3 regions of the Shewanella sp. SW32 genome follow, and region 2 is predicted to be linked to each of the others. Evidence: predicted binding sites of a transcription regulator. Region 2 holds the regulator's gene; each other region holds the start of a gene.
The links. Region 2 encodes LexA, which represses DNA repair genes until DNA is damaged. Its sites were predicted from a motif close to TACTGTATNNNNATACAGTA; they were not measured.

Region 1 (10,884 bases), on a different contig from region 2:
GCGCTCAAGTAGGGCTTGCTCGGTGGGGAACTCACCTAAGTGTTGACGCAATTGAGTCGTGTGCGGCGCGCTCAGTGTACTTAAACTCTGTTGTAATTCAGGCAATAAGCCCAGTGCTTGACGTAAACGTGCAAAGTCTCTTGGGCGAGCGGTACGCAGCGCGAGTCTTGCCATGATACGTTCGATATCGCCAAGTGCCTTTAACTGCTCATGCAAACTTTCGTGGGCAGCGGTATCGAGGAGTTCAGTCACCGCCTGTTGGCGCGCCTTGATTTGTTTAGGATCTCGCAGAGGCTGATGGATCCAGCGTTGTAACATACGGCTGCCCATAGGCGTTGCCGTGTTATCTAATACTGCCGCTAAGGTATTATCGCGGCCACCGGCAAGGTTTTGAGTTAATTCTAAATTTCGGCGCGTTGCTGCATCGAGCACTATGCTATCGGTTTGATTGAAGCGGATAATGGCATTGATATGGGGCAGTGCCGTGCGCTGTGTGTCTTTGACATATTGCATCAAGCAACCCGCAGCTTGCAGTGATAAACGTGCATCTGCGATACCAAAACCATGTAAGTCTTTAGTGCCGAACTGGGCCAGTAGTAACTTGATACTCGTATCGTAATCAAATTCCCATTCAGGGCGACGACGTTTACCTTTAAAACCGTTAAGTAGACCTAGTTCGCCAAAGTCTTCACTGTAGAGGATTTCAACGGGATTAGTGCGTTGCAATTCCGCTTCTAATGACTCTCGCGTGTCGAGCTCTGCAATCACAAAACGTCCGGATGAAACATCTAATGTGGCATAACCAAAACCGACTTTACCTTGATAAACCGCGGCTAACAGATTGTCTTGGCGTTCTTGTAGCAACGCTTCGTCGGTTAAGGTGCCTGGTGTGACAATTCGCACCACTTTACGTTCTACGGGCCCTTTAGATGTCGCGGGATCGCCAATCTGTTCGCAAATCGCAACTGATTGACCAATTTGAACTAATTTTGCAAGATAGCCTTCCACAGCATGGTAAGGAAGTCCCGCCATCGGAATAGGATCGCCACCACTTTTACCGCGCGCAGTGAGTGAAATGCCTAATAGCTCAGAAGCGCGTTTAGCATCGTCATAAAACAACTCGTAGAAGTCACCCATGCGATAAAACAGCAACATATCGTGATGTTCTGCTTTCATCGTCAAGTACTGACGCATCATAGGAGTATGTTTTTCTAAATCATCGGTATCAATTACATTCATTAAATCGTTATCGTCCGTTGTGACTGCCTAAAGGCGATACAGTTTGTGTGGTTAAGGGTGATTAAGCGCTATGGAAGCGGAAGACTGCTGTACAATTTTCAGCTAAAAAGACCACGCAAAATTTGTTGCGCCAATCTTAGCAATAATTTAGCGAAAATTGAGCCCTTAACGATGGATATTGATCAAAGGGAGCTATTATCTGATTTGATATTCGCTAAAACCTTGGTCATATTAAAAATCCTATCAGCTAAAAATAATTCAGTCACAGGTCTTGATACTGTATGATTGTACAGTATACTAGTCAGCAGAATTAAGACAAAAAGCGCGGCTTTTTGAATTACCCGTTTGTAAATTGAATATCACTTTTGACAGCTTAATGCTTGTCTTGATGAGGGAACAGGAATGAAGGTCGATCCAAATAAAGAGAAAGCACTTGCTGCGGTATTGATCCAAATTGAGAAACAATTTGGTAAAGGCTCCATCATGAAGCTGGGCGAAGATCGCTCTATGGATGTTGAGACCATTTCTACCGGTTCTCTGTCTCTGGACGTTGCTTTAGGTGCTGGCGGTTTGCCAATGGGTCGTATCGTTGAGATCTATGGTCCTGAATCATCAGGTAAAACAACACTGACTTTAGAAGTGATTGCGGCAGCGCAACGTGAAGGCAAAACCTGTGCCTTTATCGATGCAGAGCATGCACTAGACCCTATTTATGCTAAAAAATTGGGCGTAGATATTGATAACCTGCTGTGTTCACAACCGGATACCGGCGAGCAAGCGCTTGAGATTTGTGATGCTTTAACTCGTTCAGGCGCTGTTGACGTTATCGTAGTCGACTCAGTGGCGGCATTAACGCCTAAAGCTGAAATCGAAGGCGAAATTGGTGATTCTCACATGGGCCTAGCGGCGCGTATGATGAGCCAAGCCATGCGTAAACTTGCGGGTAACTTAAAGCAATCTAACACCTTACTTATCTTCATCAACCAAATTCGGATGAAAATTGGTGTGATGTTCGGTAACCCAGAAACTACAACCGGTGGTAACGCGCTGAAGTTTTATGCTTCTGTTCGTCTAGACATTCGCCGCACTGGTGCCATTAAAGACGGCGATGAAGTGGTCGGTAACGAAACTCGCGTTAAAGTGGTGAAAAATAAGGTTGCAGCGCCGTTTAAGCAAGCTGAGTTCCAAATCCTTTATGGCCAAGGTATTAACCGTACTGGTGAGTTAGTAGACTTAGGTGTAGCCCATAAGTTGATTGAAAAAGCGGGCGCTTGGTACAGCTATAAAGGTGACAAAATCGGCCAAGGTCGTGCTAATGCTGGCAAATATCTGACTGAAAACCCAACTATTGCTGCTGAAATTGACAAGACGCTACGTGAGTTGCTTTTGAGTAATCCGAGTGCCTTGGCTGCCAAAGCTGATGATAGTACTGAGGACAATATTGATTTAGAGACAGGCGAAGTATTCTGAGTCAGTCAGCCCATCAAATTGCGGTCGCGCTGTTAGCGCGCCGCGATTATTCCCGTTTACAAATCCGCGATAAATTGCTCGAAAAAGGTTTCGAAATTAACGATATCGAACCTGTACTCGATGCTTGCGAATCCTCCGGTTTTATTAATGATGCTCGTTATGCCGAACTGTTGGTGCGAAGCCACATCAGTCGAGGCCACGGTGCAATACGCATCCGCCAAGCCATCGCACAGAAAGGCTTATCTAAAGACTGTATTGAAGCCGCTTTGGTTAATTGTGATTGTGACTGGTTTGAGCTAGCAAAAGATAAAGCCACCAAAAAATACGGTGTTCCTCGCGTAACAGAAGTGAAGGGCTCTAAAGCTCGGGATCTCATCGTGAAGGAAAAAGCCAAACGAGTGCGTTTTTTAATGGGCCAAGGCTTTAGCTACGATCAAATCACTTACGCACTAGATTCAGATCCCAATGATCTCGATGAAAATTATTAAATTTGGAGCTAAGGTAAAAGCTCATCTAAATATCATCAATGAGTCTTGTTCATTTCGTACTCCACATTAGACTCACTTGCTTAAATATTGTCCGTGCCGCGATAAACTTACACCGTCTTTATTTGTGCTTTATCTTGTCGTTTTGCTTCTAGTGACTCTGGTGTGGGCGATTCACGCTAAAATATTAAATTCCTGATGTGTATATCACCAATCAAGACTGGTCGTCCTTCCTTAGTCTGCTTATAATGCTGGGCAAATAGAAATACGGCTAGCCTAAGGCGTAGCTGGTAATGCTTACCCAATTCAGGATGATTTCATGTATCAAACTACAGCAGAGCTCAGAAGCGCTTTCCTCGAATTTTTCCGCAGCAATGGTCATCAAGTTGTGGACAGTAGTTCATTAGTGCCAGGCAACGATCCCACACTTTTATTTACCAATGCAGGCATGAATCAGTTCAAGGACGTGTTTCTTGGCATGGACAAACGCAATTATACGCGTGCGACCACTGCTCAACGTTGTGTACGCGCCGGTGGTAAACATAACGATTTGGATAACGTTGGCTACACAGCACGTCATCACACCTTTTTCGAAATGCTAGGTAACTTCAGTTTTGGAGATTATTTCAAAGAAGAAGCGATTCGTTTGGGTTGGACTTTTTTAACTGAAACGTTAAAGCTGCCGAAGGAACGTCTGTGCGTCACTATTTATCAGACAGATGATGAAGCCTTTGAAATCTGGAATAAAAAAATTGGTGTCGCTGCCGAGAACATCATACGTATCGGTGACAATAAAGGTGCTGCCTTTGCGTCAGATAACTTCTGGCAAATGGGTGATACCGGTCCTTGTGGTCCATGTACTGAGATTTTTTATGATCATGGTGATCATATTTGGGGCGGACGTCCTGGCAGTCCTGAAGAAGATGGTGATCGTTTCATCGAAATCTGGAACATCGTTTTCATGCAGTACAACCGTCAAGCATTGGGTGAAATGTTACCTTTGCCTAAGCCCTCGGTTGATACAGGCATGGGGATTGAGCGTATTGCTGCGATTATGCAGGGCGTACATTCTAACTACGAAATCGATATTTTCCGTACTTTGATTGCTAAAGCCGCAGAGGTCATTGGTGTTAGTGACTTATCTGAAAAGTCGCTGCGAGTCATTGCCGATCATATCCGTTCATGTGCATTTTTAATTGCCGATGGCGTTATGCCGTCGAACGAAGGCCGCGGTTATGTGCTGCGCCGTATTATTCGTCGCGCAGTTCGCCATGGTAACAAGTTAGGTGCGACCGAAGCTTTCTTCTACAAGCTGGTTCCGTCTTTGATTGCGGTGATGGGCGATGCAGCAAAAGGGTTAGCTGAGACTCAAGCGATTGTTGAAAAAGCACTGAAAGCGGAAGAAGAGCAATTTGCCCGTACGCTTGAACGTGGTTTAGGTATTTTAGATACGGCCTTAAACGAGTTGAAAGGTGACACCTTAGACGGCGAAACCGTATTTAAGCTGTATGACACCTATGGCTTCCCAATGGATTTGACCGCTGATGTCTGCCGTGAGCGCAACATCATTGTCGATGAAGCCGGTTTCGAAGTCGCCATGGCTGAGCAACGTAGCCGCGCACAAGCTGCCGGTAACTTTGGTGCAGATTATAACGCTGCGCTGAAAATTGATGCTGAAACTGCATTTAGTGGTTACACCGAATTAGCGGGTCAAGCTAAGGTCACCGCGATTTATCAAAATGGTGAGTCAGTGACGGCGATCAAAGCGGGTGATGAAGCCGTTGTCGTGCTCGATGTAACACCTTTCTACGCTGAATCTGGCGGTCAAGTAGGCGATAAAGGCCAATTGGTTGCGAATGGTATTGAGTTTACGGTAAACGATACGCAAAAGTATGGTCAAGCAACGGGCCATCAAGGTGTTTTGGCTACAGGTAGCTTGAGCGTTGGCCAAGTTATTGAAGCGAAAGTGGACAAAAAACTACGTCACCGTACTCAGTTAAACCATTCTGTTACGCATTTACTGCATGCCGCACTGCGTCAAGTGCTCGGTACTCATGTCTCGCAAAAAGGTTCTTTGGTTGATCCTGAGCGTTTACGTTTTGACTTCTCCCATTTTGAAGGCGTAAAAGCTGCTGAATTAAAAGAAGTTGAAGAATTAGTTAACACTCAAATTCGTCGTAACCATGAACTTAAAACCGCTGAAATGGGCATAGATGAAGCTAAAGAGAAAGGCGCTATGGCACTCTTTGGTGAGAAATATGATTCACAAGTGCGTGTTGTGACTATGGGCGATTTCTCTATCGAATTATGTGGCGGTACACATGTGGGTCGCACTGGCGATATCGGCTTATTCAAAATCACCTCTGAAGCGGGTATTGCAGCGGGTGTACGTCGTATCGAAGCCGTGACTGGCGCTGCTGCTATGGCTTATGTGGCGCAGCAACAAGCTGAACTGGAAGAAGCCGCTGCCTTATTGAAAGGCGATGCCAACTCAGTAGTGGCTAAGTTAAAAGCGCAGCTCGACAAAATGAAGCAACTCGAAAAAGAAATGGCGCAGTTGAAAGATAAGCTCGCGGCCGCAGCGAGTGCAGACTTAGTGGGCGATGCCGTTGTAGTTAATGGCGTTAACGTATTGATCAAAAAATTAGACGGCGTTGAGGCAAGTTCATTACGTGGCTTGCAAGATGAATTAAAACAGAAATTGAAATCGGCCATTATCGTGCTTGGTACAGCGCAGGAAGGGAAAGTTAACCTGATCGCGGGTGTGAGTAACGATCTGATCGGTAAAGTCAAAGCGGGTGAGCTCGTCGCTATGGTCGCTGCACAAGTGGGCGGTAAAGGCGGTGGTCGTCCTGATATGGCTCAAGCGGGCGGTAGCCAGCCAGAAAATCTGGATGCGGCATTGGCTCAAGTATTACCTTGGATTACTGAGCGTCTAGCTTAAGAGGTTGCTGTGCCCCAAAAACGAAAGCTTAGTGGTAGCAAGCTTTTTGTGAAAAAGTTCGGCGGTACTTCGGTGGGTTCTATTGAACGTATCGAAGCGGTCGCTGAGCAGATTACAAAGTCAGCTCACAATGGTGAGCAGCAAGTTTTAGTCTTATCCGCGATGGCGGGTGAGACGAATCGCCTGTTTGCACTTGCAGCACAAATTAATCCGCGCGCCTCGGCGCGCGAATTAGACATGTTAGTGTCAACGGGTGAGCAAGTGAGTATTGCTTTGATGTCGATGGCGCTACAACGTCGCGGCATAAAAGCGAAATCCCTTACGGGCGATCAAGTGCAAATTCATACAAATAGTCAATTTGGCCGCGCTAGCATTGAGCGAGTTGATACTGAATATTTGCAGTCTTTGCTTGCCGATGGTGTTGTGCCGATCGTTGCAGGGTTTCAGGGCATCGATCCTCAAGGCGAAGTGACCACCTTAGGACGCGGTGGTTCAGATACCACAGCAGTAGCCTTAGCGGCAGCGTTAGAAGCCGATGAATGCCAGATTTTTACCGATGTGGCAGGGGTATTTACCACAGATCCGAATATTGATAGCAGTGCACGTCGCCTCGATGTGATTGGGTTTGATGTGATGCTCGAAATGGCAAAGCTTGGCGCTAAAGTATTGCATCCCGATTCTGTTGAATACGCCGAGCGTTTTCGCGTACCGCTGCGAGTATTGTCGAGCTTTGAAGCTGGGCAGGGGACGTTAATCCAGTTTGGCGACGAGTCGGAATTAACGATTGCCTCGTTAGTGCAAGGTATCGCGATTAATAAGGCACTGGCAACGCTGACGATTGAAGGGCTGTTTACCACCAGTGAACGCTATCAAGCGTTGTTAGGCTGCTTAACTCGATTGGAAATCGATGTGGAATTTATTTCTCCATTGAGGATCCATGAGGATGATCCTTCGGGTCGCGTCAGTTTTATGCTCGCTGAGGCTAAGGTCGATACTCTACTTAATGAGCTCGAAGGCTTAAGTGAAAGCCTCGCACTCGGGCCATTGATTATCGAACGTCAACGTGCAAAAGTATCTTTAGTTGGCAAAGGTTTACAGGCAAAAATGGGATTATTGACTAAGATGTTAGAAGTCTTGGGTAATGAAACTATTCATGCTAAGTTACTCACGACGTCAGAGAGTAAATTATCAACCGTTATCGATGAAAGGGACTTACACAAGGCGGTTCGGGCGTTACATCACGCTTTCGAGCTAAATAAGGTGTAATTAAATAACCGTTTGAGTATTGAATACTATTAATTTGTACTAAGCTGACCTTATAATAAGCCCATCTACCGGATGAGTGCCGTGTGTAAGCTGAATTAAGAAATAAAGGAGCTATCGAATGCTGATTTTGACTCGTCGTGTTGGCGAAACACTGATGATTGGTGATGAAGTCACAGTTACAGTGCTAGGGGTAAAAGGCAATCAAGTGCGTATTGGTGTGAATGCACCAAAAGAGGTTTCTGTTCATCGCGAAGAAATCTACCAACGCATTCAATCTGAAAAATCAGGTACACCATCGGAAGGTGGTAACTTTTAGTACCTTGTTTTAGCAAGCGTACTACGGCAACAGAAGAGTCAGTTTTTTAACTGGCTTTTTTATTTTTTAGACCGAAAGATTGGCGTAAATCAATACATTGGCTTGATATAACAGCAATGTGATTAAAAACAGTTCAAATGGAATCTGTTTCGGAAAAAGGGTTTGACTTATTTTCGTCAAACAGTAATATGTGCGCCAAGAAAACGGAGAGGTGGCCGAGTGGCCGAAGGCGCTCCCCTGCTAAGGGAGTATGGGCTTTAACTCCCATCGAGGGTTCGAATCCCTCCTTCTCCGCCATTTCTTAAAGATAGAAAACAGTGCGCGTGTAGCTCAGCTGGATAGAGTACCTGGCTACGAACCAGGCGGTCGGAGGTTCGACTCCTTCCACGCGCACCATTTTTTATTAGTGTTTGATGTAAAAGTAAATTCAGATACAAGTCGCGCGTGTAGCTCAGCTGGATAGAGTACCTGGCTACGAACCAGGCGGTCGGAGGTTCGACTCCTTCCACGCGCACCATCTCTGCATTAGTTAATCTTTAACTCATCAGTTTTGAATTTCATAAGAAATTTTGTAGATAATTGCTTATAGCAAAGAGTTAAAATGCGCGTGTAGCTCAGCTGGATAGAGTACCTGGCTACGAACCAGGCGGTCGGAGGTTCGACTCCTTCCACGCGCACCAATTTAGATTAATATGATTTAAATCATATTAATGTTTTACCGTTTGACATGCGCGTGTAGCTCAGCTGGATAGAGTACCTGGCTACGAACCAGGCGGTCGGAGGTTCGACTCCTTCCACGCGCACCAATTTAAATTAATATGATTTAGGTCGTATTAGTGTTTTACCGTTTAACATGCGCGTGTAGCTCAGCTGGATAGAGTACCTGGCTACGAACCAGGCGGTCGGAGGTTCGACTCCTTCCACGCGCACCAATATAGTTAACAAGATACGTCTTGTTGATTTAAAGCGTTAAACGCGGAGAGGTGGCCGAGTGGCCGAAGGCGCTCCCCTGCTAAGGGAGTATGGGCTTTAACTCCCATCGAGGGTTCGAATCCCTCCTTCTCCGCCATTCTATTCTCTTAGTCGAGGGGAATAGAATAAAGTTGCGAGATAAAAGTGCTCATCCTAGACTCAATCTTGATTGGATCTTAGAAGTACAAAAACGAGTTTGCGCGTGTAGCTCAGCTGGATAGAGTACCTGGCTACGAACCAGGCGGTCGGAGGTTCGACTCCTTCCACGCGCACCATATAGATAAGCCCTGCAAGCAACTGCAGGGCTTTTTTATTTTTAGTCTGTAGTGGTTTAACTCATTATATTTTTACCCGCTTAGGTTTAACCTTAACTTTGCATCATCATCTTTTGCTTTACCTTAGCTATCTTCGGTGTCGCTATCTTTAGCCATTTCGTTTTAAACACTTCTCTTTCTTAGGTTCAACTCACTGAAGAATCTGCTTTTGCCTGTGTTGAGAGTCTATGACGACATTGGATACCCATGTCAGTCTCTCAGTGCTGTCTCTAGAGGTATTAGCTGTTCTTTAGTCTACATGTGTGGTGTTTACTTATGTCGGCAGTGATGGGCTACGTGTGAGCTCGTGAGCGATAGACCACGGGGAGTGATGAGGATGAATGGTGAGGTGGTTTCAATGCGGTGTAGTAAGTTAAAGGGCAGTGTTTAGAATTGACTCGGGTTAAAGGCGGCATCTGGCTCAAAAGCGTAGATTAAGGCTCATAGTTGCTCAAAGATTGCAGCGATATAGATACAAGAAGGGCAGCCAAGTGGCAGCCCTTCATTCAGTTAGAACTAATCATAACAAGTGAATCAGAGTAAATGAGAAGCTTAAGCTTCTAACTTAGCGAACTCAGATTTTTGTTCATTGAGTTTGTCCATATCTCGCTTGAGATCGGCCATCTTGGCGCGCTCTTTGTCGATAACCTCGGCTGGAGCTTTTGCCACAAAACCTTGGTTCGATAATTTGCCTTCGATGCGAGCGATCTCTTGGCCGAGCTTTTCAAGCTGTTTGTCGATACGGGCCATTTCGGCGGCGACATCAATTAAGCCTGCCATAGGGATCAGTAGCTCCATTTCGCCAATCAAACCTGTGGTCGACATAGGCGCAGTTTCGCCATCGGCTAAAATGGTCATGCTTTCTAAGCGGGCAAGCGTAGTGAAGAAGGTTTGGTTCGCTTCTACACGGGCTTTATCCTGCGCGCTAACACCACGAAGTAGGGCATTTAGCGGTTTAGATGGGGCAATGTTCAGTTCGGCGCGAATGTTACGCACCGCGACGATCACTTGCTTAACCCATTCTAAATCGGCCATTGCTGCGCTATCGACTTTAGCGGCATCAAATGTTGGGAACGGCGCAAGCATAATGGTATCACCTGCGATACCTGCTAACGGTTTAACGCGCTGCCAAATGGTTTCAGTGATATACGGCATCATAGGGTGCATCAGGCGTTGCATCGCTTCGAGTACTGTCACTAAGGTGTGACGGGTGCCGCGCATTTGCGTTTCGCTGCCGTTTTGCAATACCGGTTTGGTTAACTCTAAGTACCAGTCACAGAACTGGTTCCAAGTGAACTCATACAGGGTATTGGCCGCTAAGTCGAAACGATAGGCTGTCATGTGATCGTCAAAGGTCTTAACGGTTTGATTGAACAAGCCGATAATCCAGCGATCGGCCAACGACAGCTCCATCTCGCCACCTTTGTGCTCTGGTGAACCTGGGCCGCAATCTTGATCTTCTGTGTTCATCAGCACGTAGCGTGAGGCGTTCCATAACTTGTTACAGAAGCTACGGTAACCGTCTAAGCGCTTCATGTCCCAGTTGATGTCACGACCCGTTGATGCCATTGCCGCAAGCGTAAAGCGCAGTGCATCAGTGCCGTGGGCTTCTATACCGTCAGCAAACTCTTTGCGAGTGCTCTTTTCAATCTTGGCGGCCAGTTGTGGCTGCATCATATTACCGGTACGTTTTTCAACTAAATCTTCAAGGCCGATACCGTCGATCATGTCTAATGGATCGAGTACGTTGCCCTTAGATTTTGACATCTTGTTACCCGCTTCATCGCGGATAAGACCGGTTACGTAGACGGTTTTGAACGGGACTTGTGGTTTACCGTCTTCATCTTTGATGAAGTGCATGGTCATCATGATCATACG
Region 2 (10,884 bases):
GCCAAAACTGCCCAAGAGTTTGCTTGCTTAAGGTATCGAAGCTAGCACCGGGTTCGAAATGTAAATTGGTTTCGAGCAACAATAAACCCGACATCAACATGCAAAACCAAATACCCAATAACATTAAAATCGAATAGCCAAACCACATACCTGCACCGACTACGGGCAGAGAAAACATCCCAGCACCTACGGTCGTGCCAGCAATAATCATGGCACCACCAAGCAAGGACTTACCTGCGGGCTTATGCTTAGCCGCATTCATATGATTTGCCATTAAACTGTGTGCTCCGCGGTGACACTTGCCACTATCGTTTGTCTCACTGACGGACGTAATAAGCTATTGGCCTGATCTCGTATGCGATTGATATTGGACTTATCTTCACTATCCGCCAGATATCCCAATTCTTTGAGCTTCACGCTCAAAGTACCGTAGAGTTTTTTATCGTAGAACTCAGGCGCGGTAATGCCATGTAAAGCCCCTAAACGCTGGGCAAGTAAATGGCTCTCAGACTCAAGTTCTGAGCGCTCCATCTTAGGTCTGTTCGCTAACAGATTGAAAATAATAGCGTAGCGTTGCAGAGTCTCGCTCACTGAACTGGCTAACAATAATAATTGGCTTGAGTGCTCAGGCACGACAGCTAAAGTATCTGTCTCAACCACTAAACCTTGCCCAATCAGGAAATCCAACACTTGCTCAACATAGGCTGGTAAGTCTTTAATTCCCATGAAGAGTTCGGCTTTCAGCAGTGGATAAAAATCGGCAACGATTGAAACGACTTGCTGGCGCGGGATCTGTTCATTGTGGGTTAAACAACTCGCAATTAATGACGGCACGATAAATAAGTGAATGATATTGTTACGATAGTAAGTCATAGACACAGCCTGACTCGCTTCAATAGACACTATTTCCCCTAAAGGATCGGCACTAACAACAAACTTGTTCAGCTCTAAACCTTGCTGCACTAAATGCTTACCATCACCTTCGGCAACAGATGTATAAGAAGTGTAAGGCACTTTTTTGAGTAGGGTCAGATACAAATCAAGCTGACGCTCCAGCAGACTACGTTCTAAGGCGTTTTGATCTGTCGCCAGCAAAACTAAGCTGGTCAAAGTCACCGAACTCGCGGCTGCGGCATCATTGATACGCGTCATCACCCGATTAGCCAGCACGTTTACCGCTGGCGTTAACCAACTTGGTTTCTGCTCGGGATCATCGGCCAACTCAGCACGCCAGTTTGGCGCACGCTCATTTAAGAAATTTTGCAGGGTAATAGGCTCGCCAAAATTCACATAACCTTGGCCAAAATTACCTAATTTGCGAATGGCACCGAACACCTGCCACACAGATTCTTTTTTCTTTTTCTTACCGCTTAACTCTTTATGGTAAGTCGCCACTTCCATCACATGGTCATAGCCTAAATACACAGGCACAAGTGTGACAGGACGTTCAATACCGCGCAGTACGCTGTTCATCGTCATGGCGATCATGCCAGTTTTCGGCGCCAACAGACGGCCAGTACGTGAACGGCCACCTTCGGAGAAGTATTCCACTGAATAACCTTTAGCAAACAGCTGATCTAAATACTCACGAAATACTGCGGTGTACAGCTTGTTACCATTAAAACTACGGCGGATGAAGAAGGCACCACCGCGACGGAACATAGGTCCCGCGGGCCAGAAATTGAGGTTAATGCCGGCAGCAATGTGCGGCGGAACCATGCCTTGATAATACAAAATATACGATAACAGCAGGTAATCCATGTGGCTGCGATGGCAAGGCACATAAACAATCTCGTGGCCATCATGGTGCAACTGCCGAACTTGCTCGGCGCCTTTAATGTTGATCCCGCTGTAAAGCTTGTTCCACAGCCAAGTTAAGAAACGCTCAGCAATACGCACTAAACTATCTGAGTAATCGGCAGCAATTTCATCGAGATACTCAATGGCCGTCTCGCGCGCTTGGGTCTCAGAAATCTTTTTGTTGGCCGCTTCTTCTTGAATCGCTTTACGCAACGACTCAGATTTGAGCAGCGAATGAAATAATGCTTGGCGGTTTGGCAGCACAGGCCCTGTCATTACCTTACGTTGACGACGGAAATGCACGCGTGCAACCCGTGCTAACTTATGGGCAATCCCCATGTCGGTACCATGTTCGTCTGCCATGTAACGCAGGGATACGGCATTCGAAAACTGCACGAAGTTATGTCGACCTAAGAACAAAATCATCAAGCACTTGCGCAGCCAAGTCGGGTTTTCCCGCTCAAATACGGCCGCCTTCATAGTGTCGTCTTCTTTCCCTGGCGTGCGACCCCAATACAAACTCACGGGCACCAGTTGAATATCCAATTCAGGACGTTCCTTATGCACGGCTAACAAACGCATAAAGCATTCGAGGAAAGGCTCATTACCAGCACGCTCGCCAAACAGTGGCTTACGTCCTTGAAGACAGACAACCCGAGGCGCAGTCACACCATTAGCCACTAGAGGCTCATAAGGGCTTGGTAAACCTAACTTAGCCGTTATTTCGCTCAAAGCAGCTATGTCACTGAGGGATTCTGTTTTCATCACATAAACAAGGGGTCTGGAAGCATCCAGATTCAGATCGGCAAAGGGATCCTGAGGCACCACAATAGTGTGCACTAAGTGTTTTTGGATCCAACGTAATGATTTCAACCAAAGAGAGTCGTGTTTAGGCATTATTCTTATGCAATTAAGTGCGTTTACTAGCCCGATAGAATACCAGACTATGGGCAATATTCGCTAATTCTCTCCAACATAGCTAAAAAGTGGTTAATACTTGCGCTGCAAATAATACTGTATATACTAACAGTAACTGTATAGAAAAACAGGAAACACCATGAGACCTTTGACGCCACGCCAAGCTGAAATTTTAGAGCTAATTAAACGAAATATTGCCGATACTGGCATGCCACCCACTCGGGCAGAAATCGCAACCCGTTTAGGTTTTAAGAGCGCCAATGCGGCTGAAGAACACCTTAAAGCGTTGGCGAAAAAGGGCTGCATTGAGATCATGCCAGGCACATCTCGGGGCATTCGTCTGCCTGCGGAAATCGAAGATTTGACTGAAACAGGTTTACCGCTCATCGGCCAAGTGGCCGCGGGTGAACCTATCCTCGCCCAAGAACATGTTGAACAGTACTACCAAGTCGACCCAAGCATGTTCCATCCCGCCGCCGATTTTTTACTGCGAGTAAAAGGCGACAGCATGAAAAATATCGGCATTCTCGAAGGTGATTTGCTGGCAGTTCATAAAGTAGAACAAGCTAGAAATGGTCAAGTGGTTGTCGCTAGAGTCGATGACGATGTCACTGTTAAACGTTTCGAAAAAAAAGGTAATGTAGTCTATCTACATGCCGAAAATGAAGATTACTCCCCGATTAAAGTGGATTTAGGCTTCCAAAGTTTAACAATTGAAGGACTCGCCGTCGGTGTGATCCGTAATGGAGATTGGCTATGAATAAACTACTTGGCAATGCCCCCCGCCATCCGGGCTTGTGGCTCGATGAAGTCCGTGATGCCGACTATGACTGGCACCATGCGCCTATCGCCTGTATGCCAACCAAGACTCAAGGTCGCCACGAATTAATTCATCTGAGTGCACAACTCGCTCAGTTAAGCCAACAGGGCCGTTGGTTAGTGCTCATCAACCCTCCAAGTATTGGCTACAAGCAAATGCTCGCCAGCGCAGGTGTGCGTATGGATAGAGTTTTGCTGGTACATGCTAAAGATGAAGTCGAAACCCTGTGGGCGATGGAAAAAGCCCTGACAAGTGGTACGTCCAGTGCAGTCATTACTTGGACTCAATCATTGGATGCGCGGGATAATCGACGCCTACAAATCGTGGCTAAAAGTGCCAGAGCTATGGGCATAGTGCTTGAAGACGTAAACAGTCACTTACATGCAGACGTACGTATTGAGCAAGGCAATCTCTTCGGTCAGCAATCTTTTTTTAGCGCTGTACACTAAATATTCATTTAATTTTTTACCTTGAAAGCCGCCTCACCTATGAATGTGAGGCTTTTTTTTGGCAATTTTTCAGATAATTAGATAAATAAGTGATCTTGATCAATATTTAAACAGCAAGTATGGTTGGTTAAGTTGGTGATGATATATCACCCACCGTGGTCAATGAATCGAGTATTTATCGAACTCGAAGCGCCACTAAAAATAGAGAACAGATTTATTTCAGCAGTATGTGCCAGCGTGGCTAATTACCAGCAGTAACAATACTTGATTAAAAGTAACAGCCGCCAACGCACGTTGAAGTCAAAAAAGCTTTTTTGGGAACTGAAGAGTTTGCATAGAGTTGAGACTTACTGTGTTGCTCTTCTTTGTAGTTGCTATTCGCAATTGGCAGAGGAGAAGTCTTGTGAAGCAATTGTTGTATTGTTTACTCGTGGTGCTTTTCGCACCACCGTTGACCGCCGCGGACATGCGGTTCAACATGACCCCTGGCGTGACCGAGATCAGTGGCAAGGTTTATCACTTGCACATGACCATCTTGTATATCTGCTGCGCAATAGGCCTAGTGGTCTTTGGCGTCATGATTTACGCCATGATCAACCACAGAAAATCCAAAGGCGCTGTCGCGTCCCACTTTCACGAAAGCACTAAAGTTGAAATCGCTTGGACGATTCTGCCATTTATCATTTTGATCTTAATGGCGATTCCAGCGACAAAAACTTTAATCGCAATGGAAGATCCCAGCAACGCCGATCTCACCGTAAAAGTTACGGGGTCCCAATGGAAATGGCATTACAGCTATTTCGATCAAGATATTGATTTTTATAGCATACTGACAACACCCAGAGCACAAATCGAAGGCACCGAAACCAAGGGTGAAAACTATCTATTGGAAGTCGATAAACCGCTCGTTCTACCGATAAACCGCAAAATCCGCTTTCTGATGACTTCAGAGGATGTCATCCATTCTTGGTGGGTACCCGCCTTTGCCATTAAGAAAGATGCCAATCCAGGATTTATCAATGAAGCTTGGACTCGCATCGACAAACCCGGCATTTACCGTGGTCAATGCGCCGAGCTCTGCGGTAAAGACCATGGTTTTATGCCTATCGTAGTACAAGCGTTACCCGAAGCCGAGTTTGAGGCTTGGGTAACAGAGCAGAAACAAGCCGCAGGTGCTGCGGCTGAAGCCGCTCAAGCCGCTTTATCACAAATCCTAAGTAAAGAAGAGTTGATGACTCTAGGCGAACAAGTTTACCTCGGGCACTGCGCAGCCTGCCACCAGCCCAATGGCGAAGGGTTGCAAGGCGTATTTCCGCACCTTAAAGGTAGCCCGATTGCAACAGGACCACTCAGCGCTCACCTTGAAATTGTGCTCAACGGTAAAACGGGTACAGCCATGCAAGCGTTTAGTAAGCAATTGACTGCACAAGAAATCGCGGCAGTGACTACCTACGAGCGTAATGCTTGGGGCAATAATACTGGCGATGCAGTGCAAGCCAAAGACGTCAACGAGTACATGAACGGCAGTTCTGCACAAACATCCGCCGCGGTACCAAGCAGTACAACCCCAACACCCGCACCTGCAACAGACGTCTCAGCTGCAGTCGATCCCGCAAGCCTCCCCACACTCAGCCATGACGCCCTCATGGCCGAAGGTGAAACTGTCTACGCGACCTTCTGTGCTGCCTGCCATCAAGTGACAGGTGCAGGAATACCACCCGCCTTCCCCGCGCTAGTGGGTAGTGCTATCGCCATTGGACCAGTCGCCAATCACATCGATATTGTGATGCACGGCAAAACGGGCACGGCTATGCAGGCATTTGGCAAACAGCTTAGCCCACAGCAACTTGCAGCAGTCATTACCTATGAACGCAATGCTTGGGGTAACAATACCGGCGATACAGTGCAACCTGCTGATATCGCAAGTCATGGACAGTAGGGGATAATGATGAGCACTACGACTCAAGATCAAACCGCAGCCCATGATGACCATCATCATGGTGCGCCAAAGGGCATTATGCGCTGGCTGCTAACCACCAACCATAAAGACATAGGTACTTTGTATTTATGGTTCAGCTTCATTATGTTCTTAACCGGTGGCGCTATGGCCATGGTGATCCGCGCTGAACTCTTTCAACCTGGATTACAATTGGTCGAGCCCAACTTTTTCAACCAAATGACAACTGTTCATGGGTTGATCATGGTATTCGGCGCGGTAATGCCGGCCTTTACAGGGCTAGCTAACTGGCTGATCCCTATGATGATAGGGGCGCCTGATATGGCGCTGCCACGGATGAATAACTGGAGTTTTTGGATACTCCCCTTCGCCTTCACTATCCTTCTCAGTTCGCTATTTATGGAAGGTGGCGGACCTAACTTTGGTTGGACCTTCTACGCGCCACTGTCTACCACTTATAGTCCAGATAGCACGGCGCTCTTTGTATTTTCTATTCACATCATGGGGATAAGTTCGATCATGGGCGCAATCAACGTGATTGTGACCATAGTGAATTTACGCGCGCCAGGCATGACATGGATGAAGTTACCATTATTTGTGTGGACTTGGCTTATCACGGCATTCCTACTGATCGCGGTTATGCCCGTACTCGCGGGCGCAGTGACTATGGTGCTGACCGATAAGTTTTTCGGCACGAGTTTCTTCGATGCGGCTGGCGGCGGCGATCCTGTGATGTTCCAGCATATTTTCTGGTTCTTCGGCCACCCTGAAGTTTACATCATGATCTTGCCGTCCTTTGGCATCATCTCTGCCATAGTGCCCGCCTTCAGTCGTAAACCCTTATTTGGCTATGCATCCATGGTTTATGCTACCGCTAGTATTGCAATTCTGTCGTTCCTCGTGTGGGCGCACCATATGTTCACCACAGGTATGCCAGTGTTTGCCGAGCTGTTTTTCATGTATTGCACTATGTTGATTGCAGTGCCAACTGGGGTGAAAGTGTTTAACTGGGTTGCCACTATGTGGCGCGGCTCACTCAGTTTCGAAACGCCCATGCTGTTTGCTGTAGCCTTTATCATACTCTTCACTATTGGCGGTTTTTCGGGATTAATGCTCGCCATTACACCCGCCGACTTCCAGTACCACGATACTTATTTTGTTGTGGCACATTTCCATTATGTGCTCGTGACTGGTGCGATTTTCTCCATCATGGCTGCGGCCTATTACTGGCTACCTAAGTGGACGGGACACATGTACAACGAACGACTGGGACAATGGCATTTCTGGTGCTCGGTGATTTCAGTCAATGTGCTATTTTTCCCGATGCATTTCCTTGGGCTGGCAGGAATGCCAAGGCGTATTCCTGACTACTCGATTCAATTTGCCGATGTTAATCAAATCGTCTCGATTGGTGGGTTCGCCTTCGGCTTATCGCAATTGATTTTCTTAGTATTAGTAATTAAGTGCATCCGTGGCGGCGAAAAAGCTCCCGCTAAACCTTGGGAAGGTTCCGAGGGTTTAGAGTGGACATTGCCAAGCCCTGCGCCTTACCACTCCTTCACGACACCACCTGAGGTGAAATGAAATGGCAACCCAACACCAGCAAGATAAATCTAAGTCAAATCGTAAACTTATCAGCATATTAGTTATAGGCTGTATTGGCATGTTTGGCTTTGGATTCGCGCTGGTGCCGCTCTACGATGTGTTGTGCGAGCAACTCGGTATCAATGGAAAACCCTCCAATACCGCGAGTAGTTATCAAGCAATCACAGTAGATACAAGCCGAATAGTGACTGTGGAATTTATTTCTCAGGTACAAACAGGCATGCCATGGACATTTGCGCCACAAACCAAACGGCTCGAAGTTCACCCTGGCGAGCTAATCCATACGGCATTTTTGGCGCGCAATATGTCCGCTAAAGCAACTATTGGCCAAGCGATACCTTCAGTTTCGCCCGGCCAAGGTGCCGCTTATTTTAATAAAACAGAATGCTTTTGCTTTAATCAACAACCCTTAGCGGCGGACACTAGCGCTGAGCTGCCGCTCATTTTCTATGTGGATCCTCAGTTACCTGAGTCTATCCATACTCTGACCCTCTCTTACACTCTCTACGACATTACCGACAAGCAGTTAGCGTCTGCCATAGAGCAAGGAGCTGCAAAATGACAACGAAACATCAGTCTTACTACGTTCCATCCCAAAGTGTCTGGCCTATTGTAGGTGCCATTGGCTTGTTCTTAATCGCCTCTGGTGCAGGCCTTTTCGTGCAACAGTTGAAATCAGGTGCATCCGGTGGCGGTTATGTGCTGCTGGTTGGGATAGCGGTGATCCTATTCATGCTGGTGGGTTGGTTTAGAACCGTGATCCAAGAGTCGATGGCAGGGCTCTATTCTAGCCAAATGGATCGATCGTTTCGCCAAGGTATGAGCTGGTTTATTTTTTCGGAAGTCATGTTTTTCGGGGCTTTTTTCGGGGCACTATTTTATGCCCGCATGTTCGCAGTGCCTTGGCTCGGTGGCGCATCGAATAATGCCATGACCCACGAAGTACTCTGGCCTCAGTTTGAAGCTATTTGGCCGCTCATAACTACGCCAGATGGCACTAAAACCCAAGCTATGCCATGGACTGGACTGCCATTAATCAACACTATCGTACTGCTAACCTCCTCAGTTACCTTACATTTCGCCCATGTCAGCCTAGAAAAAGGTAAACGTTCTGCCATTACTCTCTGGCTCGGTATCACCATACTCTTGGGTATGGGTTTCCTTGCCTTACAGGCAGAAGAATATATGCATGCCTACCGGGAAATGGGACTCACTCTGACCTCTGGGATTTATGGCAACACCTTCTTCCTGTTAACTGGCTTTCACGGCATGCATGTCACTCTGGGGACTCTCTTTTTATTCGTGTTGTTTTTCAGAGTGTTGAAGGGGCACTTTAGCGCAGATAAACATTTTGCGTTCCAAGCGGGGAGTTGGTATTGGCACTTTGTGGATGTGGTCTGGCTGTGTCTGTTTATTTTCGTTTACGTTCTCTAGTGCTTTAGTAAGGCGTGGGATTGGGGCTAATTAACCCAGTCCCTAAGGCCACCAGCAATAACAGGATAACGAGCACGGAGAAAATCACTCGCCGCCCAAGATAACGGCTCATAGACACTTTTTCATCACCTTTCCCCATAATAAACAAGGCGCGACCTAGATTAAAAATGATGAATAGCAACAGCAGAACTAAGACCAACTTAAAAATGAACAGGCTATTCATACAATATCCTCATGTTCTGCTGAATAAATTAACGGTTTTTCTACTGATATTGACTGTGGCTGTATTAACTATATTGGTCAAGTTGGGTTTATGGCAGTTAGCCCGTGGTGAAGATAAAACGACGCTTTTAGCCCAAATGGAAGCAAGGCAAGCTTTGCTGCCATTAAGTTTTGAGCAGCTCCAGCTCAAGGTCAGCAAAGAAGGCGTAACGGGTTATCGACTGCAAGTACGCGCCACTCCCGCAAGCTCACAAATCTGGCTACTGGATAATCAAATCTATCAAGGTCAAGTGGGCTATTTAGCCTTCCAACCATTGCAAGTAGAAGTTGAAAAACCTTGGTTGCTGGTCGAGTTAGGCTTTGTTGCCGCAGGCTCCCATCGGGATGAGTTGCCCCACATCACTCCCCTAAGCGGGGCATTAAATATCGAAGGCAGGCTTTATCAAAAGCAAATCAATCCCTTGAGCCAAGCTTTAATGGCAGAAACGGGGACAAGTGTTCGCTTTCAGAATTTGAATATACCGGAAATGGCGCAGATGTTAGGCCACCCTTTGCTAGATGCAGTGCTACAACCGGATACGCTACCCGCCCTCGCCTTGCCGCATCCTTGGCAACCCTTCCCACTGCCGGCGCAAAAACATTGGGGTTATGCGCTGCAGTGGTTTTCGATGGCAGCCGTGTTTGCTGGGCTCATGTTGTGGCAAGGGGTTAAATATGTAAAACGCCAGAGTGCCGAAACAATCGCAAACTCAAGGAGCGAGTAGGGAAATTCGTACCATACTTAGCAAGACACAAATAAAAACTAAATAAATATAAAACAATAAATTAGGGATAATTTGAATGAGAGGAGCAAGCATGAACTCCCAGAATAAATCTAAACACAAAGCATTGGGCTTGTTGTTGCTGGCGTTTATCGCGCCCGTGGTGATAGCCAAGCTAGTGCTGAGCCTGAATTTATACCACGGCGGCGCCACTAATCATGGCGAGCTGATCAATCCTGAGACCAGTTATGCCAGCCTTGGGGTTGAAAATCCCAATCCCAAAGAATGGCAACTGCTGTATTTACTGCCCGCCCAATGCGATGATGCTTGTCGCGAACGTCTGTATATTTTACGCCAAAGCCACACTGCGCTAGGGCCAGATCAGGCGCGAGTCGAACCACTCATTCTCACTCATCCCGACAGCGATCTTAATGCTTTAAGCGCCTTTAACTTCAACACACGTCCCGCCAATGCTGGCTTAAGCCACTGGCTAGATGAACAGCAGTTGATCATAGTCGATCCCTTAGGCAGCTTAGTGCTGCGCTATCCCCAAGTGCAGGGTAGAGAAGCGCATTTAGCTCAAGGCAAGGCCTTGATTGCGGATCTGCGTAAGTTGTTAAAACTGTCGAGGGTAGATTGATGCAGCTAACTTGGGTTCTACGCTTAACCTTAGTCTTTACCCTATTAGTGATTTTAATGGGTGCTTACACTCGCCTATCGGATGCAGGTCTAGGCTGCCCCGATTGGCCGGGTTGCTACGGCCATATCAAGGTGCCTACCCAAGACCATGAAATCGCCCATGCCCAAACCATCTTTCCCGATCACGATATCCATCCAGAGAAAGCCTGGCTGGAGATGATCCACAGATATATCGCCGGCGGACTTGGCTTACTAGTGTTATTCATCTTAGTTTTGTGC
Region 3 (10,884 bases), on a different contig from region 2:
CGCCGACAAGGCAGACGTGTACGAGCGATTGGCGTGAAAGCACAAATTTAAAAGACAGGTTTGTAAGACTGGTGAAAGCCGAAACCTTTAACAACAGGGTTGAACATGAGCTTGAACATAAGTTGGTCCGTACTCGATACCCAAATGATGAGCCGCGCGATTCAATTGGCGCGCAAAGGCTTTTACACCACGAGGCCCAATCCCAGTGTGGGCTGCGTTATCGTTAAAGATAATCAGATTGTCGGCGAAGGTTATCATCAAAAAGCGGGTGAGCCCCACGCCGAAGTGCATGCGTTACGTATGGCTGGTGAACACGCCCGCGGCGCAACGGCCTATGTCACCTTAGAGCCCTGTAGCCATTATGGCCGCACGCCACCCTGTGCCTTGGCGCTGATCAATATTGGCGTTAAACGCGTGGTGGTGGCGGTTGAAGATCCTAATCCGCAAGTGGCTGGTCGCGGTATTCAAATGCTGCGCGATGCCGGCATTGAAGTGGATGTGGGATTACATCGCGATGAAGCCTATGCCTTGAATTTAGGCTTTATGAAGCGCATGGAATCGGGTTTACCCAGAGTTACAGTCAAATTGGCTGCGAGTCTTGATGGTAAAACCGCGCTGTCTAACGGTGTGTCTAAATGGATAACCGGTCCAGAATCTCGCCGCGACGTGCAGCGATTACGTTTACGTTCTTGTGCACTGGTCACGGGAATTGAAACCATACTGGCGGACGATCCCTCACTCAATGTGCGTTATCAGGAACTTGGCAGCTTAAAAGAAAGTGTAACCGAGGCGCAATTACTACAGCCATTAAGAGTCATACTCGACAGCCGCGCCCGTTTGCCGTTATCGGCCGCCTGCTTGGCTATCGTATCGCCGATACTCTTGGTCTCGACCGTGGCTTATCCCGTAGAGTTTCAAGCACAATTGCCCTCCCATGTGAGTTGCCTCGTGTTAACTGCAATTGCAGGTCGCGTCTCATTGCCTGAACTATTAAGCTATTTAGGCCAAAGTTGTAATCACGTGCTGGTGGAAGCGGGTGCAACCTTAGCGGGCGCATTTTTAGCAGAGGGGCTTGCCGATGAGTTAGTGCTATATCAAGCGATGAAAATCCTCGGTGGACATGGGCGTAATCTGCTGCAATTGCCCGATTATCAAACCATGGCACACATTCCTGCACTCACTTTGGTCGATGAGCGTAAATTAGGGCCAGATACCCGTTTAACCTTGAGCGTTATGCTTGATAATTCTTTATTTAATTAGGGCAAGATAACCGTTTAACTTTGAGTCTTATGCCTTATTACTTCTTTATTTAATTAAGTGAGTTAACCATGTTTACTGGGATTATTGAAGCAGTTGGCGCCCTGCGCAAACTGGAGCGTAAAGGCGATGATATTCGTCTTACCGTGGCGAGCGGCAAACTGGATTTAAACGATGTGCGTTTAGGCGACAGTATTGCTACCAACGGTGTGTGCTTAACGGTTGTGCAGCAATTAGCAGACGGTTATGTGGCTGATGTCTCTGCTGAAACCGTGAGTCTAACCGGGTTTGCCAACTATAAAGTGGGCACTAAGGTGAATCTTGAAAAGGCCGTTACCCCAACCACACGCTTAGGCGGCCATATGGTCAGCGGCCATGTAGACGGTATTGCTGTGGTTGAACAACGCCTAGTGCGTGGTCAAGCTATCGAGTTTTGGTTAGCCGCCCCCGCAGAGCTTGGGCGTTATATTGCCCATAAAGGTTCCATCACCATTGATGGCGTGAGTCTGACGGTTAACGAAGTGGACGGCAGTCGATTCCGCTTGACCATAGTGCCGCATACCGCAGGTGAAACCACGTTAATCGACCTGCAAGCGGGCGATAAGGTGAATATCGAAGTGGATTTAATCGCCCGTTATCTTGAACGTTTGATGAATTATGATGGCAAAGACAGCAAGAGCGGTGGCGTCACCATGGAAATGTTAGCCCGTGCCGGCTTTGTGCGTTAGTGCACAGGAGCAGATTATTTAACTTAAGCTTATCGGCAGCTTAGGTTATTTAGGTATAGAATTTCATAATAACAGCAAAATCATAAGGTCCTACAATGGCGCTGCACAGTATAGAAGAGATCATCGAAGATATTCGTCAAGGCAAAATGGTTATTTTGATGGATGACGAAGACAGAGAAAACGAAGGTGATTTGATCATGGCGGCCGAAATGGTCACGCCAGAAGCGATTAACTTTATGGCGAAATATGGCCGTGGGCTCATTTGCCAGACCATGACTAAAGCCCGTTGCCAGCAGTTAAATCTACCCTTAATGGTGACGAATAATAACGCCCAGTTCTCGACTAACTTTACGGTTTCTATTGAAGCGGCGGAGGGTGTGACTACCGGTATTTCGGCCCACGATCGCGCTGTAACGGTGAAAGCGGCTGTGGCTAAAGAGGCTAAAGCGTCTGATTTAGTGCAACCAGGGCACATCTTCCCGTTAATGGCACAGGACGGCGGCGTATTAACCCGCGCAGGCCACACTGAAGCTGGCTGTGATTTAGCCCGTCTTGCGGGACTTGAGCCATCGGGCGTTATCGTTGAGATTTTGAACGAAGACGGCACTATGGCACGTCGCCCAGATTTGGAGATTTTCTCCGAGTTGCATGGCATCAAAATCGGCACTATCGCGGCTTTAATCGAGTATCGCAATACCAAAGAAACCACGGTTGTGCGTGAAGCTAAATGCAAATTACCGACCCGTTTTGGTGAGTTCGACATGGTGACCTTCAGAGACACTATCGACAATCAACTGCACTTTGCCTTAGTCAAAGGTGAGGTGAAAGAAGATTGTTTGGTGCGCGTGCATTTGCAAAATACCTTCAACGATTTACTCCACTCAGAGCGCGATCAGCAACGCAGTTGGCCACTCGAAAAGGCGATGGAGCGTATTTCTGCAGAAGGTGGTGTATTGGTTTTACTCGGGAATCAAGAACATCCCTGTGAAATCCTCTCTAAGGTGAAAGCCTTTGAAGCCGAAGATCAAGGCCAAGCGCCTGCTTCTGCAAAATGGCAAGGGACGTCGCGCCGTGTGGGTGTGGGCTCGCAAATTCTCGCCAGCCTTGGTGTGACTAAGATGCGCCTGCTCAGTTCGCCTAAACGCTACCACTCACTTTCAGGCTTTGGCCTTGAAGTGACTGAGTATGTGGCGGACTGAAACCCAAAGTTACACTGAAGTAAAATTAACAATTTCTGATAATTTGCATAGGGCTCTGGGCAATTGGCTGTGATATCATGTCGCCACTTTTCGCCCCGAGCTGGGTGCTTTAGCTAAATTAGGTAAGATAATGAACGTAGTTCAAGGTAATATCGAAGCGAAAAATGCCAAAGTTGCGATTGTAATTTCGCGTTTCAACAGCTTTTTAGTTGAGAGCTTGCTTGAAGGTGCACTTGACACGCTGAAACGTTTTGGCCAAGTCAGCGACGACAATATCACTGTTGTCCGTGTACCAGGTGCGGTTGAGTTGCCACTAGCTGCGCGTCGCGTAGCTGCCAGTGGTAAATTCGACGGTATTATCGCATTAGGTGCGGTGATCCGTGGTGGTACTCCTCATTTTGATTTTGTTGCAGGCGAATGTAATAAAGGTCTAGCTCAAGTTGCTTTAGAATTTGATCTGCCTGTTGCTTTCGGTGTTTTGACCACTGATACCATTGAACAAGCGATTGAACGTTCAGGTACCAAAGCGGGTAACAAAGGCGGCGAAGCTGCTCTAAGCCTGCTTGAAATGGTCAATGTTCTGCAAGAACTTGAACAACAGTTGTTATAGTAGGAAAAATAATGAAGCCTTCTGAGCGCCGCAAGGCCCGCCGTTTAGCCGTTCAAGCCATCTATTCATGGCAACTAAGCGGGAATAATATTGCCGATGTCGAGCATGAGTTTTTAACTGAACAAAGTCTCGATGGTGTTGATGTAGCTTATTTTCGTGAGCTATTTTCAGGCGTTGCAACGAAGAAAACCCAATTGGATGAGCTGATCATCCCGCATCTGGAACGCCCGATTGATGAAGTGTCTCCAGTAGAGAAAGCCATAGTTCGTTTAGCGACCTATGAGCTGACTTTCCGTAAAGATGTGCCATACAAGGTCGCGATTAATGAAGCGATTGAGTTGGCAAAAGCTTTCGGTGCGGACGAGAGTCATAAGTTTGTGAACGGACTGCTCGACAAACTGGTTGCACGCAAGTAATAAAGACAAACGGTATCTTAGGATACCGTTTTTCATTGCTAACAAAGGTGGCCGATGTAAGTCGTGCCAAACTGTACAGTGAAAGAATTCCAATTAATTGAATGTTATTTTAGCAACCGCGGCCCCACTCGCCGTGATGTGAAGCTTGGCATCGGTGACGATTGCGCTTTAGTGCAACCCGCAGAAAACAAGTCGATCGCTATCTCCTGTGACACCTTAGTTGAAAATGTCCATTTCTTCCCCGACATGCCTCCCGCTGCCTTAGGTTACAAAGCTTTAGCGGTAAATTTATCTGATCTGGCAGCCATGGGCGCTGAACCCGCATGGATGACGCTTGCCTTAACGCTACCCGAAGTCGATGAGACTTGGCTAAGTGGCTTTAGTGAAGGTTTATTTGAAGCGGCCGATTACTATGGCATCGCCTTAATTGGCGGCGATACGACTCGTGGTCCACGGGCGATTAACATCACAGTGCACGGCCAAGTCCCACAGGGTAAAGCACTCACGCGTCATGGTGCTAAAGCGGGTGATTGGATTTATGTCACGGGCACGCTCGGAGATTCGGCCTTAGGTCTGGATATTATTCGAGGCGCGCAACAGGCCAGAGCCGAGCATAAAGAATTCCTGATTAATCGCCATTATCGTCCAACACCAAGAGTTTTAGCGGGCCAAGCTTTGCGTTCGCTTGCCTCTAGTGCAATCGATCTTTCCGACGGGTTTATCTCGGATATCGGTCATGTGCTTAAGGCTTCGGCAGTTGGTGCTGTGGTGGACGTTAATTGCATCCCGCTTTCACGCGCGATGCAAGATACCGTCAGCGAGGAGCATGCCTTAGGTTATGCGCTTACAGGGGGCGAAGATTATGAACTGCTGTTCACCGTTCCTGAAGCGCAAAAAGGCGCGCTTGAGACGGCATTAAGCCATGCAGGAGCAAAGTTTGTTCGCGTTGGACAAATTTGTGCAGGCAGTAAGCTCAAGTTGCAACTCAATGGTGAGCCGTTTACACCGCCGTATCACGGTTTCGAGCACTTTTAAGCGAAGAGCATGTTAATGAAATGGTTGTCAAAGGATCAGGTGCTAACGCGCCTGTCATTAAAAAATCCTGTCCACTTTTTGGCACTCGGTTTTGGTAGCGGACTCGCCGCTAAAGCACCCGGTACTTTCGGTACCTTAGCAGCCATTCCCCTCTACTTATTGATGGCGCCATTACCGCTCACTTGGTATATCGGCTTAACCTTATTGAGCGCATTTGCGGGATTTTATATCTGCGGTAAAGCCGCTCAAGATATGGGGGTACACGATCACGGTGCGATTGTGTGGGATGAAGTGGTTGGGCTACTGATCACTATGATAGCGGCACCAGCAGGTTGGGGTTGGTTGTTAGTCGGCTTTGGTCTATTTCGCTTTTTCGACATTATCAAACCTTGGCCTATTCGATGGCTCGATGCCAAAGTTCATGGTGGCTTTGGCATTATGATTGACGATGTCTTAGCGGGCGTGTTTTCGTTTATTTGTCTGCAAGGGCTAGTCTGGTGTGTTAGCTAACATTATCGCTAACCTAACATGATAGTTAACCCGGCATGTTAGTTAGCATGGCCAACAACTTCCCTTAGTTTTTGATATAGCTCCTTAGCTTTTTATATTGCGTGTGTAGATTCAAGCGTTTAGCGACCTCATTCGTTATTTGAACCATACTACTATTGCAGCAGTTCCCTTGCGTTCGCTAGGGTATTGCTGGTGATAGTATCACCACCTAACAGTCTTGCAAGCTCTTGGATACGCTGCTCACGATCGAGCGATTTCATTGTGGTCTCAGTACTGCCTGCCTTATTAAATTTATCGACGAACATGTGTTGATGACCATTGCCCGCAACTTGCGGCAAGTGAGTCACGCACAGTACTTGGGTCGATTCCCCTAAGCTGCGTAACATGCGGCCCACCACTGCTGCGGTGGGGCCGGAAATCCCGACATCCACCTCATCGAAAATTAATGTCGGTGTGGCAACTTTCTTCGCGGTAATCACTTGGATCCCTAGCCCTATCCGTGAGAGCTCACCGCCAGACGCGACTTTCGAAATCGGTTGCAAAGGTTGGCCAGGGTTAGTGGTTACCATAAATTCGATATTGTCACTGCCATTGGCTGACATTTGCTCGGGGTGGAAATTGACTTCGATCGTAAATTTACCCTTAGGCATATTCAGTTCGTGGATTGACTGAGTCACCAGTTTGTCGAGTTCTTTAGCATAGCGGGCTCGGCTTTGGCTGAGCTTTTGCGCATTGCTAAGATAAGCGGCTCTACTTGCCTCGACTTGAAGCTGAATTTCTTCAAGTTTACTTTCATCACTGTCTAAGGTGCTTAGCTCAGCCTTTAATGCTAAATGATGCTCGGCCAGTTTATTCGGGCTAACATGATGCTTACGCGCCAGTTGCATGGCTTTTGATAGCCGTTCTTCTAAATAGGCAAAATGGGTCGGATCGAGTTCAAGCTTACTCAAATAGTGCTGCAATTCGCCGGCACTTTCTTGCACTTGGATTAAGGCATCATTGAGCATAGTGTTGATATTGCTTAATGCAGGATCGTAGCTTTGCAGATCTTCGGCGAGGGAAACGACTCGATTGAGCAGCGACTCTATATTGTTCTCTTCGCCCTCTGTGAGTATATCTAAGCTCGCCTGACAGGTATCAATCAACTCAGTGCCATTGGCCAGACGTTTGTGCTCTTGCTCAATCTCATCGAACTCATCAACTTTAAGATCAAACTCATCGAGTTCTTCTACTTGATATTGTACTAATTGCTTACGGGCAATACGTTCATGCTGGGAGGCTTCGAGTTGCTTTAGATCGGCCTCAATTTGCTTGCAGCGTTGAAAGCTAGCGGCAACCGTATCGATAAGCAATCTGTGGTTGGCATAACTGTCGAGCAGGGTGAGTTGATGTTCACTTTTTAACATTGCATGGTGGGCATGTTGGCCGTGAATACCAATAAGCAACTGACCCAGTAATTTTAGCTGCGTCAGCGGCACTGGATTACCATTGATGTAGGCGCGTGAACGGCCATCGCTACCAATAGTCCGACGTAGAATGCACTCATCATCGAGTTCAAGATCGTTATCTTCTAACCAACGTTTTGCCAGTGGAATATCATCCAAGGAAAAGCGGGCGCTGACCTCGGTTTTATTGGCTCCGGGACGAACACTGCTGGCATCGGCGCGATTGCCTAGGCATAGGCCTAGCGCATCGATGGCAATCGATTTACCCGCACCGGTTTCACCTGTGATGCTGGTCATACCGGGGCGAAAATCCAGTTCTAAAAAACGGACGATAGCGAAGTTATTAATGCTGAGTTGGCAAAGCATAGTGAATTCCTGTCGAAAAACATACCAAACCACTGTATTGATAAACAGTATATACTGATTTTATATACAGTAAAGTGGCTTGGGTAAATAATCGGCATTATTGGTAGTAAATATTTTTAATTAACTGATTATGCATAGGTTCTTACTAAGCTTTCTAAGATAGGTAAACTGAAGAAAGTGACTAAGGTGCCAAATAGAATGCCTTGAGCACTGGTTGAAGCCTGAGTGTTATAACGCTGGGCGAGTAAGTACACGCTCGCCGCAGTGGGCAGTGCGCTCAAGATCACGCCCATGATCAGGTAGTCACCACTTACGCCAAAACGGTTAAGCATAAAGTAGACGAGTGCCGGTTGGATAGCCAGCTTGAAGAGGTTGATAAGGCTCAGTTCGATAAAATTCTTGGGGCTAAATACGCTGCTATCTTTCTGGTAGCGCATCGCTTTGGCGAGTACCATGCCGATAGCAAATAGGGCGCAGGGGCTTGAGGTATTGCCTATTTGCTGGATCATTAGCGCCAGCCCTGACGGTAGTTTTATTTCTAGCGCCGAAATGCCGACGCCAATTAAGCTACCAATAACAATAGGGTTTTTACCGACCGCCATTGCCATTATGATTAAGGCGTGGTGTTGTCTTTGGGTGTTAGTGGCCAGTTCCATCGAGACTAAGGCGACGGCAAACATCAGCACGGATAATAAGCTGGCAATTGCCGCGGCGACTAAGGCACTTTGCTGCTGCGGAAAGAGGATGATTAGCAGTGGAATACCAATAAATGCCGTATTGCCAAAGGTGGCATTGAGGGCTCGAATGGCGGCAACCGCATGCTGTTTAGGGTTAGCGATCAGCGATAGCCCAAGGCAGACAAGATAAGTGATCACCATAGCTGTGCTGTAGCCCGCAATAAATCCCCATTGCAAAATCTCGCCAATCGGCTGCTGCGCGAGGGCGATAAGCATGATTGCAGGGAATGCAATATAGTAGACATATTGGTTTAGCACTTGGTCCGTATCGACGGGCAAGAGTTTTAGTTTTTGCACTAGTGTGCCGAGCAACATGATCCCGAAGACGGCAAACAGAGGGGTTAAAATGGTCATTTCCCTCACTCATCCTTACGATTAAATTTGAATAAACTCGCCCACCGTCATCATTTTACTGTTGCTATGATTCTTGGTGGCCAGAGTTACAGCACTTGCTTCTTTTTATGTCACTTTAGAGCCAGATTTAGCGCCAGCGCAGTAAAACTCACCACAAAATAACATACCATTTCAATCTAAGGCTATTGCGCTATGGTCGTATAAGTGAATAATTCAAGGTTTAAAACACAATCACTTAGTGAATTTAGCGTTTTAACGTCAATACCCAATATGTGAAATTAGGATATGCAATGAGTGATGATTTAGGCGCTGAACTACAACTTGTCTATCTTTTTGTGCATTTAGTCAATGCGGGCAGTTTTTCGCAGGCGGCGAAGGAGCTTGATATGCCCATTGCCACAGTGAGCCGCAAGTTAGCTAAGTTGGAAGAGAAGCTCGATAAACAGCTTTTTATGCGCAGCACCCGCAAGTTGCGACTGACAGAGGAAGGGCTGGCGCTCTTTCAACGTTACCAGAGCGTGGTTGCTCAATTCGATGAGCTGAGTGGGTTAGGCAGCGATAAACCCGAGGGTACCCTGCGCATCGCGGCGCCGATTTCGATTATTTCCATCGTGTTTATTCAAGCATTAAATGAATTTGGCCGCCTATATCCCGATATCCGTTTACACATTTCCCAGAGCAATGAGTTAGTCGATTTGATCGACAAAGGCATAGATGTGGCGATTGTTGGCGGGGCTCAGCCTGATTCTTCTTGGGTGTCGAGTACCTTAGGCGAGCTCGACTATTGCCTGTTTGCCACACCAGAATATTTGGCTCAGGCGCCTAAACTTGAGCATCCCGATGATCTTGAAGCCCATCAACTGATAAAAGTCTGGCCGCTGTTTAATTGGCATTTAAAGCATCCAAGCGGCGAGTCTTTTTATTTTAATGGCCCGACTAAGCTCACCCTCACGGACTTACACGGAGCGATTCAGGCTACTTTAGGCCATGGCGGGATCTTGTATGGTCCTGAACTATTTGTAAAACAGCAGATTAAAGAGGGGAAACTTAAAGTATTACTGCCGGAATGGATTGGCGAACAGAGGCGAATTTCGATTTTATATCATCAGCGCAGCCAGCAGCCGCTAAAGGTAAGAGTCTTTATTGAGTTTATGCAGTCAAAGGCGCCAGAGTTATTTTCTATGCGTTGATTTATTGAGGAGAACTGATTTTTAGCGTCTTTTAGGTTTTACGGTGTTTTTGCTCATGGTGTTTTGAGTTTGTTTTGCATCTTGCAGGCTGGAGCGTGTCGCGGGCAGTATGCCGAGTTCTAAGAAGTATCCCACTAAACGCCGCAGTTCGAATAAAGAACCGATACGCTGTTGATCTTTGATGGTCAGTTTCCAACTGTCGGTGCGTCCTTCGCTATTGGTTAAGATAAATCCTTGATAAACAATCTTTCTCATTGGAATAACTCAATCTTTATTGATGCTATTTATAGCAACTGGATATCTTTGACGGGATTCGTTGGTGAGGGTGTAAAACGATGATCCCTTTCTTATTCTGCATGGATAATAGGTGCTTGAGTAACCCCAAGCACCTCATCAGTTAAGCGACGCTGATACCGATATTTGATACGCCAGCTTCGATAATGTCTTTGCGTAAGCCTTTGACCAGTTCCGCTGTGATCTTCGGATTTTCTTCAATAATTTCCAGCAGAGAATTTTGTAATTCTTTCTCTTCTTCCATGACTTCATGGGCGAAAACGAAATCATCTAACGCTTCATCCACCAAATCGACATCGCTGATCGCTTCGATATAGTTAGCCACTGTGCTGGATGACAATTTGCTGATATTGACTATGTCTTCTTCAATTTTGCCTTGAATCGCACCCAGTAAGGTCGATATGGCGACCACTGCATCCATAGCAGGGTAGACGCCATAGGCTTCAAAATCAGCAGGATCTGGGGTGTTATCTTCCAGGCGTTGCAGATGCACATCGACATTGAATTTGAGCTTGGAGTCGTACTGGGATTGCCACAATAGTTCTAATGCGGTACTCAACACAGTAGGATCGCCAAACTCACAGACTTCGGAAAACAGTTGATAGTTGGGCAACATACGTTGGCAAAGTGCAGTGGCAAAGAGTTGTTTTTGTGGCAGTGTTAACGCCTTGAGACGTTTAAAGAAGCCCGTTTTTTTGGTCATCTGTTATTTCCGCTGATAGCTGTGATATCACTTGATTTGC

Region 1: a site for LexA is predicted at 1,515-1,534, ahead of recA (recombinase RecA). Genes of this name have one in related genera too.
Region 3: a site for LexA is predicted at 7,597-7,616, ahead of recN (DNA repair protein RecN). Genes of this name have one in related genera too.

The regions. Positions count from the first base shown of each region.
Region 1 is NZ_JAKKSJ010000035.1:22,829-33,712, reverse strand. It holds gene mutS (DNA mismatch repair protein MutS) at 1-1,239, opposite strand, end outside; gene recA (recombinase RecA) at 1,642-2,709, shown strand; gene L5M28_RS18685 (regulatory protein RecX) at 2,727-3,197, shown strand; gene alaS (alanine--tRNA ligase) at 3,514-6,138, shown strand; gene L5M28_RS18675 (aspartate kinase) at 6,148-7,404, shown strand; gene csrA (carbon storage regulator CsrA) at 7,523-7,720, shown strand; tRNA gene L5M28_RS18665 (tRNA-Ser) at 7,926-8,017, shown strand; tRNA gene L5M28_RS18660 (tRNA-Arg) at 8,040-8,116, shown strand; tRNA gene L5M28_RS18655 (tRNA-Arg) at 8,161-8,237, shown strand; tRNA gene L5M28_RS18650 (tRNA-Arg) at 8,324-8,400, shown strand; tRNA gene L5M28_RS18645 (tRNA-Arg) at 8,450-8,526, shown strand; tRNA gene L5M28_RS18640 (tRNA-Arg) at 8,576-8,652, shown strand; tRNA gene L5M28_RS18635 (tRNA-Ser) at 8,698-8,789, shown strand; tRNA gene L5M28_RS18630 (tRNA-Arg) at 8,891-8,967, shown strand; gene L5M28_RS18625 (valine--tRNA ligase) at 9,559-10,884, opposite strand, start outside.
Region 2 is NZ_JAKKSJ010000034.1:40,378-51,261, reverse strand. It holds gene mtr (tryptophan permease) at 1-274, opposite strand, end outside; gene plsB (glycerol-3-phosphate 1-O-acyltransferase PlsB) at 274-2,697, opposite strand; gene lexA (transcriptional repressor LexA) at 2,858-3,478, shown strand; gene L5M28_RS18490 (cell division inhibitor SulA) at 3,475-3,987, shown strand; gene coxB (cytochrome c oxidase subunit II) at 4,391-5,926, shown strand; gene ctaD (cytochrome c oxidase subunit I) at 5,936-7,528, shown strand; gene L5M28_RS18475 (cytochrome c oxidase assembly protein) at 7,530-8,111, shown strand; gene L5M28_RS18470 (cytochrome c oxidase subunit 3) at 8,108-8,983, shown strand; gene L5M28_RS18465 (DUF2909 family protein) at 8,988-9,206, opposite strand; gene L5M28_RS18460 (SURF1 family protein) at 9,205-9,969, shown strand; gene L5M28_RS18455 (hypothetical protein) at 10,061-10,606, shown strand; gene L5M28_RS18450 (COX15/CtaA family protein) at 10,606-10,884, shown strand, end outside.
Region 3 is NZ_JAKKSJ010000021.1:85,673-96,556, forward strand. It holds gene ribD (bifunctional diaminohydroxyphosphoribosylaminopyrimidine deaminase/5-amino-6-(5-phosphoribosylamino)uracil reductase RibD) at 106-1,260, shown strand; gene L5M28_RS13915 (riboflavin synthase) at 1,329-1,985, shown strand; gene ribBA (bifunctional 3,4-dihydroxy-2-butanone-4-phosphate synthase/GTP cyclohydrolase II) at 2,081-3,184, shown strand; gene ribE (6,7-dimethyl-8-ribityllumazine synthase) at 3,315-3,794, shown strand; gene nusB (transcription antitermination factor NusB) at 3,806-4,210, shown strand; gene thiL (thiamine-phosphate kinase) at 4,289-5,245, shown strand; gene L5M28_RS13940 (phosphatidylglycerophosphatase A) at 5,261-5,755, shown strand; gene recN (DNA repair protein RecN) at 5,908-7,566, opposite strand; gene L5M28_RS13950 (AEC family transporter) at 7,695-8,657, opposite strand; gene lldR (LysR family transcriptional regulator LldR) at 8,948-9,847, shown strand; gene L5M28_RS13960 (DUF3319 domain-containing protein) at 9,869-10,102, opposite strand; gene L5M28_RS13965 (YjaG family protein) at 10,245-10,844, opposite strand; gene barA (two-component sensor histidine kinase BarA) at 10,819-10,884, opposite strand, start outside.